3 regions of the Oceanimonas sp. GK1 genome follow, and region 2 is predicted to be linked to each of the others. Evidence: riboswitches for the same ligand, from Rfam matches in the RefSeq annotation. Region 2 holds a riboswitch; each other region holds the start of a gene.
What was found. Region 2 has a riboswitch for thiamine pyrophosphate ahead of GU3_RS11095 (TonB-dependent receptor). Riboswitches for the same ligand answer to the same signal wherever they lie in the genome.

Region 1: another riboswitch for thiamine pyrophosphate. It lies ahead of GU3_RS00400 (3-oxoacyl-ACP reductase); the one in region 2 lies ahead of GU3_RS11095 (TonB-dependent receptor).
Region 3: another riboswitch for thiamine pyrophosphate. It lies ahead of thiD (bifunctional hydroxymethylpyrimidine kinase/phosphomethylpyrimidine kinase); the one in region 2 lies ahead of GU3_RS11095 (TonB-dependent receptor).

What each region holds. Positions count from the first base shown of each region.
Region 1 covers NC_016745.1:81,230-86,593, forward strand. The annotation lists gene GU3_RS00390 (ABC transporter permease) at 1-545, shown strand, start outside; gene GU3_RS00395 (LLM class flavin-dependent oxidoreductase) at 654-1,952, opposite strand; gene GU3_RS00400 (3-oxoacyl-ACP reductase) at 1,952-2,725, opposite strand; TPP riboswitch at 2,774-2,869, opposite strand; gene pyrC (dihydroorotase) at 3,067-4,101, shown strand; gene GU3_RS00410 (LysR family transcriptional regulator) at 4,142-5,032, opposite strand; gene GU3_RS00415 (nitroreductase family protein) at 5,142-5,364, shown strand, end outside.
Region 2 covers NC_016745.1:2,338,500-2,343,863, forward strand. The annotation lists gene GU3_RS11075 (heavy metal response regulator transcription factor) at 1-617, shown strand, start outside; gene GU3_RS11080 (ribonuclease Z) at 624-1,592, opposite strand; gene GU3_RS11085 (rhodanese-like domain-containing protein) at 1,616-2,164, opposite strand; gene GU3_RS11090 (DsrE family protein) at 2,179-2,613, opposite strand; TPP riboswitch at 2,834-2,937, shown strand; gene GU3_RS11095 (TonB-dependent receptor) at 3,035-5,059, shown strand; gene GU3_RS11100 (lipocalin-like domain-containing protein) at 5,106-5,364, opposite strand, start outside.
Region 3 covers NC_016745.1:532,788-538,151, reverse strand. The annotation lists gene GU3_RS02580 (Na+/H+ antiporter subunit C) at 1-95, opposite strand, end outside; gene GU3_RS02575 (Na+/H+ antiporter subunit B) at 96-527, opposite strand; gene GU3_RS02570 (putative monovalent cation/H+ antiporter subunit A) at 524-2,821, opposite strand; gene thiD (bifunctional hydroxymethylpyrimidine kinase/phosphomethylpyrimidine kinase) at 3,024-3,830, opposite strand; TPP riboswitch at 3,866-3,968, opposite strand; gene polA (DNA polymerase I) at 4,269-5,364, opposite strand, start outside.

The DNA.
Region 1 (5,364 bases), 1.3 Mb from region 2:
CGGCCACCCTGCTGGCACTGGGGGCCGCGGTGGCCGTGACCCGGCCGGCGGGGCAGCCGTTCTTTCCCCTGGCCCGGGCCGTGGCCAACCTGGGCCAGACCTTTCCGCCGGTGGCGGTACTGGCCCTGGCGGTGCCGGCCCTGGGCTTTGGCCTGACGCCCACCCTGGTGGCCCTGCTGCTGTACGGCATGTTGCCTATCTTTGAAAACGCGGTCACCGGCCTGCAACAGATACCACCCAGCGTACGCGAAGCCGCCCGGGGCATGGGCATGACGCCCCTGCAACGGTTGTGGCGGGTAGAGTTACCATTGGCCCTGCCCACCCTGGTGGCGGGCATTCGTATCTCGCTGGTGATCAGCATTGGCACCGCCACCATTGGCTCCACGGTGGCGGCCAAAGGCTTTGGCGAAGTGATCATCGCCGGCCTGCTCACCGACAACCTGGCCTTTGTACTGCAAGGCGGCATCATGGTGGCACTGATGGCCATGGTGCTCGACGCCCTGTTCCGCCGCCTGGAGCAGCGGCTGACGCCACCGGGCGGGTGAGCCCCTAATCGTCACTCCGGCGAAGGCCGGAGTCCAGGGCGGCTTGCACCGTCACCGGCAGAATGGACCCCCGCCCTCGCGGGGGTGACATTCCTTGAATGACTTTCCTTACGGTCTCGCCAATCCCAGATGCTCCCGCAGGGTGCGACCTTCATACTCGGTGCGGAACAGGCCGCGGCGCTGCAGCTCGGGCACCACCTGATCCACAAAGTCCTCAATGCCCGCGGGCAGTGACGGCGGCATCAGGTTAAAGCCGTCGGCGCCCTCATTGCGGAACCACTGCTCCATGCGGTCGGCAATCGACTCCGGCGTGCCCACCATGGTGCAGTGGCCGCCGCCGGCGGCAAGCCGGCCCAGCAGCTGGCGCACCGTCGGCTGCTCGGTTTCAATAATGCGCAAGATAGTGGCGTAACGGCCCTTGGGCCCGGTGAACACGTCGAGTGACGGCAGTGCCGGCACCGGCGCGTCCAGCTCCCAGCCGGAGCAGTCCTGGCCCACGTAGGTACCCAGCTGGCGCAGCGAAGCGTCGGCGGGCAACAGCTCATCCAGCTCCCGCTGCTTGGCCTTGGCCTCGGCTTCGGTAGAAGCCACATAGGTCACCAGCCCCGGCATGATGGGTACGTCCACGTTGCGTCCAGCCTCCTGCACCCGGCGCTTGATGTCCCGGTAATAGTCCTGGGCCGCCGGCAAATCGTAGGCCACGGCGTAAATGGCCTCGGCGCACTGGGCCGCCAGTGCCCGGCCCTGCTCCGAGGCGCCGGCCTGGAACAACACCGGGTGGCCCTGGGGCGGACGTGGCACATTGAGCGGTCCGTCCACCAGAAAGAACTCGCCGTGGTGATTGATGGGGTTCACTTTTTCCGGATCGGCGTAGTGGCCGGCACGATCCATCACCAGGGCCCCTTCCTGCCAGGAGTCCCACAGTTTGATCACCACGTCCACGAATTCTTCGGCCCGGCGATAACGCTCGGCGTGGGCCGGCATGGCCTCGTAGCCGTGGTTGCGGGCTTCCACGTCGAACATGGAGGTGACCACGTTCCAGCCCATGCGGCCATTGGAAATATGATCCAGCGAGGCCATCATGCGGGCGGCATGAAAGGGCGTGAAAAAGGTGCTGGAGACGGTGCTGATAAAACCAATGCGATCCGTGGCCCGGCTCATGGCCGCCATGGCGGTGAGTGGCTCCAGAAACCAGTAGCTGCCGTCTGCCACATTGCCGGTGGACTGGCCGTCAGCAAAGAACACCGCGTCCAGCTTGCCGCGCTCGGCGGTTTGCGCAAGCCGCTCGTAATAACGAATGTCCCCCAGCTGCTCCACGGCGGAATGGGGATGACGCCAGGCGGCTCTATGGTGGCCGCACCCGAACAGAAACAGGTTCAGGTGCATCATGCGTTGCTTGCTGCTCATCAGTTTTTCACCAGACCGCCGTCCACCACCAGGTTCTGGCCGGTGACCGAGCGCGACCAGGGGGAGGCAAAGAACAGGGTGGCGTCGGCAAATTCCGCCGGCGTGGTCACCCGGCGCAGCGGGGTGCTGGCGGCGATGTAGTCAAACACCGCTTCCGGGGTGGCGGCGGAAGCGTCGGTGGTGCGCAGCAGGCCGCCGGACACCATGTTGACGGTAATGCCGTCGGGGCCCAGGTCCTGGGACAGGGTGCGGGTCAGCGACAGCAGCGCCGCCTTGGCGGCGGTGTAGTCGTGGTAAGGCACCACCGGGTTCTGGAACAGGTTGGTACCCACGTTGACGATGCGGCCAAAGCCCTGCTTGCGCATGCCGGCCAGCGCCGCCCGGGTGGTGTTGATGGCACCGCCCACCACCCCTTCCAGCTGCTGGTTGAGGTGCTCCCAGGCCAGCTCATTGGCGTGAGTGCGGGCATCGCCGTTAAAGGAAAACGCCGGCAGGGCGTTGTTGATGACGGTGGTTACCGGGCAGCCGAAGTGGGCCTCGGCCTGCGCAAACATGGCCTGCACGGCGGCGGCGTCGGTCACGTCGGCCTGAATGGCCAGGGCCTGCTGCGGGGACTCGGCGGCCAGCTTTTGGGCCGCCTCGGCGCTGTGCAGGTAGTTGATCACCACCCTGGCACCCTCGCGCAGAAAGGCGCGCACCAGCTGTTCGCCCAGGCCGCGGGCACCGCCGGTGACCAGCACCAGTTGTTCATTAAGTTGAATGGACGTTTGCATTTTCTACCTCGAAGCTGAGGCGAAGGCATGATGAGGCAGCAATGGCACGAACCGGCAGGCTGACATCCCTTCGCCAGTATGAACTGGATCAGGTTCAACGGGTGTTATCTCAGCCCTGCATGCAGGACACCCCGTGTCTCGGCACAGACCATAACATACCCCTGCGCCCAAGGGCGAGAGGCGTGAGGGGTAAGGTGTGAGGTGAACAATCACCCGCCAGACGGCCTGTTTTCCCCCCTCACCCTTTACGCCTCACCCCTTACGTTTTCAGAAGTTTGGTGAAAAAGGCTCGCGGGTGGATAATAAAGGCCTCAAAAGCCATGGATAACGCCGAGCCGACAATGACAACCACACTGACCATTACCCGCCCCGACGACTGGCACCTGCACCTGCGCGACGGGGCGCAACTGACAGATACCGTGCGCGACGCCAGCCGCTACCTGGGCCGCGCCCTCGTCATGCCCAACCTGGTGCCGCCGGTGACCACCACCGAGCTTGCCAACGAATACCGCGAACGCATTCTGGCGGTACGCCCCGAAGGCAGCCAGTTTGAGCCGGTGATGAGCCTGTATCTCACCGACAACACGCAGCCCGAAGAGATCCGCAAGGGTCGCGCCAGCGGCGCCATCGTAGCCTGCAAACTGTACCCGGCCGGCGCCACCACCAACTCCGACTCCGGCGTGACCGATGTGAAAAACATCTACCCGGTGCTGGAAGCCATGCAGGAAACCGGCACCCTGCTGCTGGTGCACGGTGAAGTGACCGACTCGCGCATCGATATCTTCGACCGGGAAAAAGTGTTCCTGGAAACCGTGCTGCCCGACGTGGTGCGCGACTTCCCGAATCTCAAGATTGTGCTGGAGCACATCACCACCGAGCACGCGGTGCACTTTGTGGAGCAGGCCGGCGACAACGTGGCCGCCACCATCACCGCCCACCACCTGCTGTTTAACCGCAACCATATGCTGGCGGGCGGCATTCGTCCCCATTACTACTGCCTGCCCATTCTCAAGCGCAACACCCACCAGCAGGCCCTGGTGCGTGCCGCCACCAGCGGCAGCAAGAAGTTCTTTATGGGCACCGACTCGGCGCCGCACTTCCAGCACCGCAAGGAAGCCGCCTGCGGCTGCGCCGGTGCCTACACCTCCCACGCCGCCGTGGAGCTGTATGCCGAAGCCTTTGAAGAAGCCGGCGCGCTGGCCAAGCTGGAAGCCTTTACCAGCCACAACGGCCCCGACTTCTACGGCCTGCCCCGCAACCAAGACACCATCACCCTGGTGAAAGAGTCCTGGACCGTGGGCGAAACCCTGCCCCTGGGCGGCGACCAGCTGGTGCCCATTCGCGCCGGCGAAACCATCGGCTGGACGGTAAAATAACCGTCATGGCACTCAGCAACGCGGCCCCGGCCGCGTTTTTTTATGCCGGCATAAAATCGGCCTGGCGCTCGGCAATCCTCTGCTTGAGAAAACGGGTAAAGGCCTGCACCTTGGCCGAACGGTGCAAATCCCCGTGGCTGGTCAGCCAGAGGTCATAAGTCCAGTCTGGCGGGGGCGGCAACAGGGGCAGCAGCTCAGGGGCCAGGCTGGCCTGCCAGCAGCTCAGCGGGCCACAGCCCAGCCCGGCCTGCAGCGCGGGAATAAAACCGGTGAAATCCTGCACCCGGTAGAAGATTTGCGCCGCCGGAACATGGGCCTCCATCCAGCGCATAAACACGCTGCCGGGCCGTGGCTGCGTGGTGCTGACAAAACGGTGCCCGGCAAGCTCGTTCAGGGAATAAAGAGGGCCGTGGCGGCGCACATAGTCACGACTGGCATAAAGGGTGCTCGCCGCCCGGGTCAGGTGCTGCACCACATAATCCGGGTCTTCCGGCTTATGGCCCGAGCGTATGCCCACATGGGCTTCACCATGATCCAGCCGGAACACCCGCCGGTCGGCGGCATATTCCAGCCGAATGTTCGGGTGCCGTTGCTGAAACTCGGCCAGCAAGGGCGTCAGGTAGGGTACCAGGTTGTTGACCGAGGTCAGGATCAGGGTCCCGGCCAGGGCCTCGCTTTCCCCCACCCGGGCGCGCATGCGACTGAACGCCTCTTCGGCCTGAACCGCGGCGGCCAGCAACGCCTGGCCGGCCTCGGTGGCCACGTAGCCCCGGGCGTGACGATGAAACAGGCGGGTGCCCATGCGGGCTTCCAGCGCGTTGATCCGCCGCAATACGGTGCTGTGGTGCACCTCCAGCTGATGGGCGGCCGCGCTCAGCGAGCCCAGCCGGGCCACCTGGTAGGCGGTGTAAATGTCTTGCCAGTCATTCATCTGTGCATTCATGCACATTACCTCTGCACCAATTCTGTTTTTCTTCATTTTTGCACATGGAATACTGACCACCAACCCGAACATCATCCTTCATCACAGGAGTCAGACCATGCATACCCTCGACGCCATCACGACCCGCCGCGCCATCAAGCAATACGATGCGACTTTTCGCATGCCCGAGGCCGACATCGAGCAACTGTTTCAGTACCTGCTGCAGGCCCCCACCTCCTTCAACCTGCAACACTGGCGCTTTGTGCAGGTGGAAGACCCGCAGTTGCGGGCCGAGCTGCGCGCCGCCGCCTGGGATCAGGCGCAAATCACCGACGCCTCCC
Region 2 (5,364 bases):
GCGAAGCGGGCTTTGTGGTAGATCTGGTGCGCAACGGGCTGGACGGCCTGCACCAGGCCAGCGCCGAGCCTTACGATCTGCTGGTGATGGATGTGATGCTGCCGGGTCTGGACGGCTGGCGCATTGTGGCGGCACTGCGCGAGCAGGGTCTGCCCACGCCGGTGCTGTTGTTAACCGCCCGGGACAGCGTGGAGGACAGGGTGCGTGGCCTGGAGTTGGGCGCCGACGATTACCTGGTCAAGCCCTTTGCCTTTGCCGAGCTGCTGGCCCGGGTGCGCAGCCTGCTACGCCGGGGCGCGCCCCGCCAGGACGAGCACAAACTGCAGGTGGCCGATCTGGTGCTGGACCTGCCCCGGCGTCTGGCGAGTCGGGCCGATACGCCCATTCACCTCACCAACAAGGAATTTGCCCTGCTGGAGCTGCTGGTGCGCCGGCGGGGCGAAGTGCTGCCCCGCTCGCTGATCGCCTCCCTGGTGTGGGACATGAACTTTGACAGCGACACCAATGTGATTGATGTGTCCATTCGCCGGCTGCGCAGCAAGATAGACGACGGTTTTGAACCCAGGCTTATTCACACCATCAGGGGCATGGGCTACACCCTGGATACCGACAGGTAGGGCCCTTTACTCCTGTGACCGGCTCAATACCCCTTCCCGACTTAATCGATACATGGCCAGATCCTCCGCCATCCACAGCCGGCCGGAATAGTGCGCCCGCGCTTCCCGCTCAAGGCTCGCCACCGTGAGGCCACTGCCTGCGTCCCGGTAACGGGGGCTGAAGTGGGTCAACACCAGATTGGGCAACCCCGCCTGCTCGGCAAACTGCGCCACGGCGGCGGCACTGCTGTGTTGCGGTTCGGGCCCCACCTTGTTGGCGACCTCCAGGGTGTAGGTGGCCTCGTGCACCAGCACATCGGCGCCTTGCACCGCCTGTGCCAGCAAGCCGGGGTTGTCGTTGTCGCCGCCGATCACCACCTTGCGCGGCCTGGGCGGCGACAGCTGGTAATCCCGCCCCGCCAGCACCCGGCCATCATTCAGGGTGACGGTTTCGCCCCGGTGCAGTTTCCCCCACAGCGGCCCGGCGGGCACGCCATCGGCGAGGAGCCGGTGGGTGTCGAGCCGGCCCGCGAGATGTGTTTCGGTAAAGCCATAGGCAAAACTGGGCACCCGGTGCGACAGCGCCGTGGCCGTGATGTCAAATCCTTCCAGCGCCAGCGGGCGGCTGATAAGGGAGTTCACGTCCGCAAAGCGCAGCTCAAAGTTCAGCTGCAACTGGCTGATGGCCGCGGTCTGTTCAATCCAGGCCTGCAGCCCCGCCGGGCCGACAATGGTCAGCGGCGCGGTGCGGCCGTTCAGCCCGGCGCTGGCCAGCAGGCCCGGCAGGCCGTAGCAGTGATCCCCGTGCAGGTGGGTGATGCACACCGCCTGCAGCCAGTGCAGCGACAGCGGCGCCTGCAGCAGCCGGTGCTGGGTGCCTTCGCCGCAATCCACCAGCAGCCAGGACTTTGTCTTGTGCCGGCGCAGGGCCAGCGCCGACAGGCTGCGGGTTTTGGTGGGTGTGCCCGAGGAGGTGCCCAGAAAAATCAGCTCCATGGTGGGTTTGCTCGCAAGCCTGCTTACTGTGGCCGCTGCAGTTTGTCCGGGCTCAGACGCGGGCTCCAGGGCAAGCCCTCGTTCTGCCAGCCATTCACCAGGCGAAAACCGGTTCGCTCGCCTTCCTTGATGGCATCCCCCTGAAAGCCGTGCACCACGTAACGGGCGTTGGAAAACCCATGCTCCCGCAAAAATTCGGCGCTGGGCAGGCCCCGCTCGCTGCCGGAGCGGCACATGGTGATGACGGTGGCGGTTTCATCCAGGCCGCGCTCGGCCAGGGCCGCCTTGATTTGCTCAATAAACTGCGGATTGCGGTATAACCGAAAGCGCTGGTTGTCTTCATCCCACTGGCTGCGATCCACCAGCAGATAGGGCACGTTGACATCCACCTCGTTGGTGCCCCCTACAAACATGATCTCCACCGGATCGCGCACATCCACCAGCAACACCTGATCGTTGTCGCGGTTCTGCTCATAGGCCTGGCGGGCACTCAGCCCCAGTTCGTCGCTGCTCGCCCAGGACGGCAGTGCCAGGGTCATGGCCAGCAGCGCCGGCGTCAGTACTTTCCACATGGTTGCTCTCCTTTTTAGAAGCTGAATACCCGTACATCGTCCGCCGTCATCATGGCGGCCATCTCGGCCGGCGTGGCGACCTCTACCTGTTCGCGCAGATCCGTCTTGTCGTATTCGCTGTTGGGCAGATAAAGCGCGCACACGCTTACCTTGCCGCCCCCCTGCTGCAGCTTGCTCATCAGTTGCTCCGGGGTGACGTTGTTTGGCTTCAGCGGCGCACTGCTGTATCCGTTAATGGCCAGATCCCCGGCCTTGTCGCACAGCAGCACCTTCACCTGACGGCCCTGCTCCTGCATGGCATTGCCCAGCACCATGGCCATGCCCTGCACCTGGGGCGCGGCACTGGTGACCAGCAGCAAGACCTTTGACTCTGCCGCCTGAGCGGCACTCGCGGCACTGATGCCGGCCCCCAGGGCCAGCGCGGCCAGTATTTTTCTTCCTTTTTTCATGATGAGCACTCCGTTTAATTAAGGCAAAACTAATATAAGATTATTCTTATGTAGATGTAAAGTCGGTTCATCATTCAAAAAGCATAAGCATGGCTCACTGCCGCTGTCGCAATGTCCAGGTGGATTCGGTCAACACGTGACCGCACGTCAGTACCAACCCTCGATTCTTGTCGACCTTTATGCCTGAATGCGTATAATTCCGCTCGCCTTATAACCAAGGCCAAATCCTAAGGGGTGGCAACCCATTGCCTGAGATGCGCCGTGCGCGAACCCTTTGAACCTGATCCGGTTGATACCGGCGTAGGAATAGGAAGCTCACAACGCCCTGCCCTGCTCGTATTGCTACCGGGTCTTCGCACTGAAATGGAGATATAAAGTGCCAAGACTGAACCCTGTTGTCCCCTCTGCCTTAACCCTGGCCATGGCAGCCGCTCTGCCGGCCCAGGCCGCCGATAACTCTGAATCCGTCTACACCCTGGCCCCCGTACTGGTGACCTCGAGCTTTCGGGAAGATACCCTGCAGGACACCGCCGCCAGCGTGAGCGTGCTGAATGAAGAAAGACTGGAGCAGCCGGGCAAGGATCACCTGGAAGACGTGCTGGCCCAGGCCCCCAACGTCAACCTGAGCGCCGGCGCTTCCCGCGGCAAGTTTTATCAAATTCGTGGTGTGGGCGAGCGCAGCCAGTTTATCGGTGTGGTCAACCCGTCCGTTGGTGTGGTGGTGGACGGTATCGACATGAGCGCCATGGCCGGCGGCGCCACTCTGCTGGACGCCCGCCAGGTGGAAGTGCTGCGCGGCCCTCAGGGCAGCCTGTATGGCGCCAACGCCCTGGCCGGCCTGATTAACATTCGCGCCAGTGAGCCCACCAAGACCACGGAAGGCAACGCCGAGCTGACCCTGGGGCAGTACAACACCCGCAACCTGAGCGCGGCGGTGGGCGGCCCGCTCACCAACAAGGTGGGCTATCGTCTTGCCGCCCAGCGCAACCTGAGCGACGGTTTCATCACCAATGATTATCACCATACCGATAACACCAACAACATTGACGAGACCCTGCTGCGTAGCAAATTCCGCATCGAGGCCAGCGAGGATCTGGATCTGGATCTGAGCGCTTTCTACGCCAATATCGACAACGGCTACGACGCCTTCTCCCTCGACAACAGCCGCCATACCCTATCCGATCAGCCGGGCCACGATCGCCAGAAAACCCTGGCCCTGTCGGGCACCGCCAGCTGGTATGGCCACAGCGCCTATACCCTGCAAACCTCGCTGGCGGTGAACCTAAGCGAGCTGGAATACGGCTACGACGTGGACTGGGCCAATCCCGGCCTCGGCGGCTACAGCGCCACCGACAACTACCAACGGGACGAGCGCGGTGCCACCGCCGACGTGCGCTTTATCTCCACCGAAGAGTCCGCCCTGTTCGACGGCCGCACCGCCTGGACCGGCGGCATTTACTTCTTCCACCGCAGCTCGGATCTGACCCGTCACTACACCTACCTGCCCGCCGGTTTCACCAGCGAGTATGAAGCCAACCGGATGGCCACTTACGGCGAGCTGGAAACCGTACTGACCGACAAGCTGACCCTGATCAACGGCCTGCGGGTGGAGCAGGATCGCACCCAATACAGCGACAGTGACGGCAACGGCAGCGATCCCGTCGACATGCTCTGGGGCGGCCGGGTCGCGCTCGAATACCAGGTGGACGACAGCCAGATGTATTACGCCCTGATCTCCAGGGGCTACAAGGTCGGCGGCTACAACGCCACTGGCAACCTGCCCAACGAGCTGCGTGACTTTGATGCCGAAACCCTGTGGAACTACGAAATCGGCGGCAAGCATAGCCTGCTGGACGACACCCTGCACACTCAGGTGGCCCTGTTCTTCCAGCAGCGGGATGACGCCCAGATCAGCGCCTACCGTAACGTGCTGCGCCCCGACAATTCCACCGACTACATCGACTACACCGCCAACGCCGAGCGCGCCTACAGCTACGGCCTGGAAGCCCAGGCCCAGTGGCAGGCCAGCGCCGCTCTCGAGATCTACGGCAGCCTGGGGTTGCTGGACACTCGGCTGGAAGAGGCCGGTGCCTACTTTGACGGCCGCGACGCCGCCCACGCCCCGGAATACCAGTTTGCCCTGGGCGCCAGCCTCGACCTCGGCAGCGGCTGGTTCACCGGCCTGGATGTGGAAGGCAAGGACACGTTCTACTTTTCCGACAGCCACGACGCCCGGTCCGACGCCTACGCCCTGCTCCATGCCCGTTTCGGCTACCAGCGGGACCACTGGAGCATTACCCTGTGGGGCCGTAACCTGACCGACGAGGATTACGCCGTGCGCGGCTTCCAGTTCGGCAACGACCCGCGCAAGGGCTACGTCACCGAAGACTACATTCAGCTGGGCGCTCCCCGCCTGTTTGGGGTGACCACCCGCTTGATGTTTTAACTCCCCGCAATTCCTTTCATAGAGGCCGGGTGACGATGTCACCCGGTCAGTATCCGGTCATTTCCAGATAGCCCTGACCGCGGGGCGCACCGCTGGCGGCATCGGTCACCCGGACCGCCCCTTCCCAGTAGGGTACGGAGGTGGGCATCCAGCGGTTAGGGTGGTGAGCGCTGATATTCAGCGTCAGCTGTTGTTCCGGCAGGGTGAGTTGCCAGCGCACCGGCACCTGCCGGCCGGCCACCCCGGTGCGGGCCTTGGGTTCAAGGGTGAATGCTGTTGTGCTCAGCGGCGTGACCTCACCGTCC
Region 3 (5,364 bases), 1.7 Mb from region 2:
AGGCCGATCAGCAGTTTGACCACGCTGCGCCTGAGCATCATAAACAGGGCGGTGGCATAAAGGCCGCCCACCACAAAGGCAAACAGGTTTTCCATTTATTCCTCCACCTTGGCCAGGGACAGCATGATGGTGGTGACCACACCGATCACCACCAGGAATACGCCGATATCGAAAAACAGCGGCGTGCTCAGCTTGAGCTCACCGATACCGGGCACATACAGGGTCCACCACTGGCTGGACAGGAACGGCTGGCCGTTGAGCACCATGCCCACCACGCCGCTCGCCAGCGCCAGCAACAGGCCACAGCCCATCAAGAGCTGGCTGTCCACCCCCATCAGCTTGCGGGTGCTGCTGGCATCGAAGGCAAACAGGTGCAGGGCAAAGGCCCCCGACGCCACCAGGCCGGCAATAAAGCCGCCCCCCGGCTCGTTATGGCCGCGCAGCAGCAAAAACACCGCAAACAGAAACAGCAGCGGCACCAGAAAACGGGTGGCGGTCTGCAGGATCAGCGAAGAGCCGGACATCATCGGTAGTCCTCCCAGCGAAAGCGGATCATGGCACTGACCCCAATGGCCGCCAGGGCCAGTACGAAAATTTCCCCCAGGGTATCCAGGGCCCGGTAGTCCACCAGGATCACGTTGACAATATTGCGGCCCTGGGCCACGGCGTAGCTGTTGGCCACCAGGTAGTCGCTGATGCCCCCGCCCAGGGAAGACTGGTTGACGGTCAGCACCATCATGGTAACCAGCACGCCAAAGGTCCCGGCCACGGCGGCATCACGCCAGCGTATCCCGGGGCTCGACAAATCCTGAAAACCGGGCAGGCGGAACAGCACCAGCACCAGCAGGATCACCGTCAAGGTTTCCACCAGCATCTGGGTAATGGCCAGATCCGGGGCGCTGTAGAAGACGTAGATCAGCGCCATGGCAAAGCCCAGCACGCCCACCGCCGCCACCGAGCCCAGCCGCAGATGGGTGGCGCTGGCATACACCACCGCCACCAGCATCAGCAGGCCAATCATCACCTCGTAGAAATACACCCCCTCGAACGACAGGGAATACACAAAGGCGTCGTGGGCCCAGAAGGCATACACCAGCAGGCCGATGGCGGTGATCAGTATGGTCAGAATGTAATTGGTCATGTAGCCGTTCTGCAGCAGCTTTGTCTGCCAGCGGGCCAGCCGCACCAGGCCGTCCATCATGTGCTCATAACCCCGTTCGGGGCCGTAAGCCAGAGGATAAATGGCGTTACCCAGCGGCTGATACACCCGGTTCCAGCGGCGATACAGCAAGCCACCGGCCACCAGTGCCACCGCGCTGAACAGCAGCGGCAGATTGATGCCGTGCCACAGCGCCAGATCCAGGTCGGCGGCCGGCGCACCACTAATGGCGGTGACCGCCGCCGCCAGCAGCGGCTCGGCCAGCCCGGGCACCAGCCCCAGCACCAGGCTCAAGACTGCCAGCACGCTGAAGCCCAGGCGCATGGCCGCCGGCGCCTCATGGGGCGTTTTGGGTGTGGGTTTGTGGTCACCCCAGAAGGGTTTGATGGCCACCAGGGCGCTGGCGGCGACAATGCACACGGCGGTGATCATCGCCAGTACCACCAGCAGGGTGGACAGGGCGCTGGCCCCCAGGGCCGCCTCAAACATCAGCTCCTTGGCGATAAAGCCGAACAGCGGCGGAATGCCGGCCAGGGACAGCGCCGCCACCCACAAAAACAGCGCCGTCTGCGGCATGTGGGGGCGCAGTCCGCCCAGCTCGCGCACGTCCTTGGTGCCGGTGGCGTGATCCAGGGTGCCGGCGGCCATAAACAGCGCCCCCTTGTACAGGGCATGGGCCAGCAGGAACACCATGGCCGCCTTCAGCGCCACCGGGGTGCCGATGCCAATCAGCAAGGTCAGGGTGCCCAGGGCCATGATGGTGGAAAAGGCCAGAATGCGCTTGAGATCCGTGCTGCACACCGACATCACGGCGCCCACCGTCATGGTCAGGGCGCCCACCGCCGACAGCGTCAGCAGCCAGGCCTCGCTGCCCGCCATCACCGGTTGCAGCCGGGCCATCAGAAACACCCCGGCCTTGACCATGGTGGCCGAATGCAGATAGGCGCTCACCGGGGTGGGCGCGGCCATGGCATTGGGCAGCCAGAAATGGAACGGAAACTGGGCCGACTTGGTAAAGGTGCCCAGCAACACCAGGCCCATCATCGGCAGGAACAGCGGGTGCTGCTGCAGTGCCGGCCCTTGCGTCAACACCTCGGTCAGCTCAAAACTGCCGGCCATCCAGCCCAGCATAATCAGCCCGGTCATCAGTGCCAGGCCACCGCCCATGGTGACGAACAGTCCCTGCAGCGCCGCCTTGCGGGCCTTTTCCTGCTCGTGGTTAAAACCGATCAGCAGGTAGGAGGTGATGCTGGTGAGTTCCCAGAACACGAACAGGCCAATCAGGTTGCTGCACAGCACCACCCCCAGCATGGCGCTCATAAAGGCCAGCAGGTACATCAGCAGCTTGTGCCTGTCCTTGTTGCCTTCCAGGTAGCGGCCGCCGTAGATGAGAATGAAGGTGCCGATGCCGGTGATCAGCAGGGCGAACATCAGGCCAAGGCCATCCAGCAGAAAGCTCAGGCTGATATTGAGGCTGGGGATCCAGTCGTAGTGAAACTGCACCGCTTCACCGCCGGTGACCCGGGGCCAGAAGCTGGCGAAATAACCGAACAGCGCCGCCGGCAACACCGCCAGAAACCCGCCGATATGCCGACCGAGGCGGGGACTTAACAGCGGCACCAGGGCGGCCAGAACAAAACCTGCCAATACGGCAACAAGCATACGCAAGGCTCCTTTTCATGCCCGTGAACGGGGCGTCAGGATCGGCGAAGATGAAAGGAGAGACTCTGAATGCAGACTATAGCAGTGAACATAATTGGATTAACTATCAGGAAGTTAATCCATTTTTTATTGATTATTAGCGATACGCATACTACAAGCCGCCCCGGCCGGACGCAAGCAAACCGGGACACTAATGCCGGGATCAGCGGGCGAAAAAGTGCTCCACCGGGCCCCGGCCCTGGCCGATTTTCAAGTGAGCACCGGCCTCGATGGCCCGCTCGATATAGTGCTTGGCCGAGGCCACCGCCAGCTCCAGTGTCAGGCCCTGCGCCAGGTAGGAAGCCAGCACCCCGGACAGGGTACAGCCGGTGCCGTGGGTGTTGGCGGTGATCACTCTGGGGGTGTCGAAACAGCGCACCTCGCCATGGTGCAGCAGCCAGTCGGGACTGCGCGGCTCCTGTTGCAGAAAGCCGCCCTTGAGCAGCACCGCCCGGCACTCCAGCTCATTAAGGGCGGTGAGCAGGGGCTCTACCTCACGCAGTGACGCCGGCACCGGCCGTTCCACCAGGCAGGCGGCTTCCGGCAGGTTGGGGGTGATCACGTCCGCCAGCGGCAGCAACCGCTGCTTGAGGCAATCCACCGCCTCGGGGGCCAGCAGCATGTCGCCGTTGGCGCTGACCATCACCGGATCCACCACCAGGTGTTGTGGCCGGTATTGTTCCAGGGCGTCGGCCACGGTATTGATGGTGTCGGTATCCCCCAGCATGCCCACCTTCACCGCCATGACCGGCAGATCGCTGAACACGGCGTCGAGCTGGGCACGAATGATCTCCTGGGGTACCGGGTGCACGGCGGTCACCCGCTGCGTGTTCTGGGCGGTAATGGCGGTGATCACCGAGCAGGCGTAGCCGCCGGTGGCGGAGATGGCCTTGATGTCGGCCTGAATACCGGCGCCGCCGCCGCTGTCGGAGCCGGCAATGGAAAGAATAATGGCTTTGCTGCTGTGCATGTCCTTATGGTCCTTGTAAGGCGTGAAAACCACAAGGCCATCGGCCATCGGTTCCCTACGCCAGTGTTAACTGGATCAGGTTCAACGGGTTCGGCATATCACTGCCGTCTCGGCCTTTCGGCTCCCCGACCAATCGCACGATAATACCCAGCCCACTGGCCAAATGCCAGTCGACGCATTCACTCACAAAAATGTAACTTAACAACAAAAATGGAGTTGGATTGTATACAACACCTGTGTACAGCCGAACAGCGGGCATAAAAAAACGCCTTCAGCATTCTGGCTGAAGGCGGCCTGAGCAGCATATGAAGTAAATGCAAAAAGCGTGACAGGGTGATTTACCCTGCCTCTGTACCTGATGACACTCTACTCCCGAAGGAAAGCAGAGAAAAGTCGAGATACGTAATATTATTTCATTATCGTTATTTTGTTGTCAGATTAGTGAGCCTGATCCCAGTTGTCACCCACCCCGGCTTCCACCAGCAGGGGCACATCCAGACTGGCGGCCTGCTGCATCAGCGCGCAGATGGTTTCCCGGTGGGCGTCTACCTTGTCTTCACGAATTTCAAACACCAGTTCGTCGTGCACCTGCATCAGCATGCGTACCTCGCCCTCGGGCAGCTCACCCAGCCAGTCATTCACTCGAATCATGGCCTGCTTGATGATGTCGGCGGCAGTGCCCTGCATGGGCGCGTTGATGGCGGCCCGCTCGGCACCCTTGCGCCGGGCGCCGTTCTTGGATTTGATTTCCGGCAGGTAGAGCCGGCGGCCGAACAGGGTGGAAACATAGCCCTGTTCACTGGCCTGCTCCCGGGTGGTCTCCATGTAGCGCAGCACCCCGGGGTAGCGTTCAAAGTAGATGTTCATGTAGTCCTGGGCCTCGTTGCGGCCAATGCCCAGCTGGCGCGCCAGACCAAAGGCACTCATGCCGTAGATCAGGCCAAAATTGATGGCCTTGGCCCGGCGGCGCTGCTCGGCAGACACCTGCTCCACCGCCACCCCGAACACCTCGGCGGCGGTGGCCTTGTGAATGTCCTGGCCGTGGGCAAAGGCGTCCAGCAGCCCCTGATCCTGGGACAGGTGCGCCATGATGCGCAGCTCGATCTGGGAGTAGTCCGCCGCCACCAGTTTGTAGCCGGGCTCGGCCACAAAAGCCTGGCGAATGCGCCGCCCTTCCGGCGTGCGGATGGGAATGTTCTGCAGATTGGGATCCGACGACGACAGCCGGCCGGTGGCGGTGTTAGCCTGGTGGTAGGAGGTATGAATGCGCCCGCTGTGCTCATTCACCATCAGCGGCAGCTTGTCGGTGTAGGTGGACTTGAGCTTGCTCAGGCCCCGGTATTCCATCAGCAGTTTGGGCAGCGGGTAATCCAGCGCCAGCTCCTGCAGCACTTCTTCGGCGGTGGACGGCGCTCCCTTGGGGGTCTTCTTGATCACCGGCAGTGCCAGTTTGGTGAACAGGATCTCGCCGAGCTGCTTGGTGGAGCTCAGGTTAAAGGGCTCACCGGCCAGCTCAAACGCCTCCCGCTCCAGC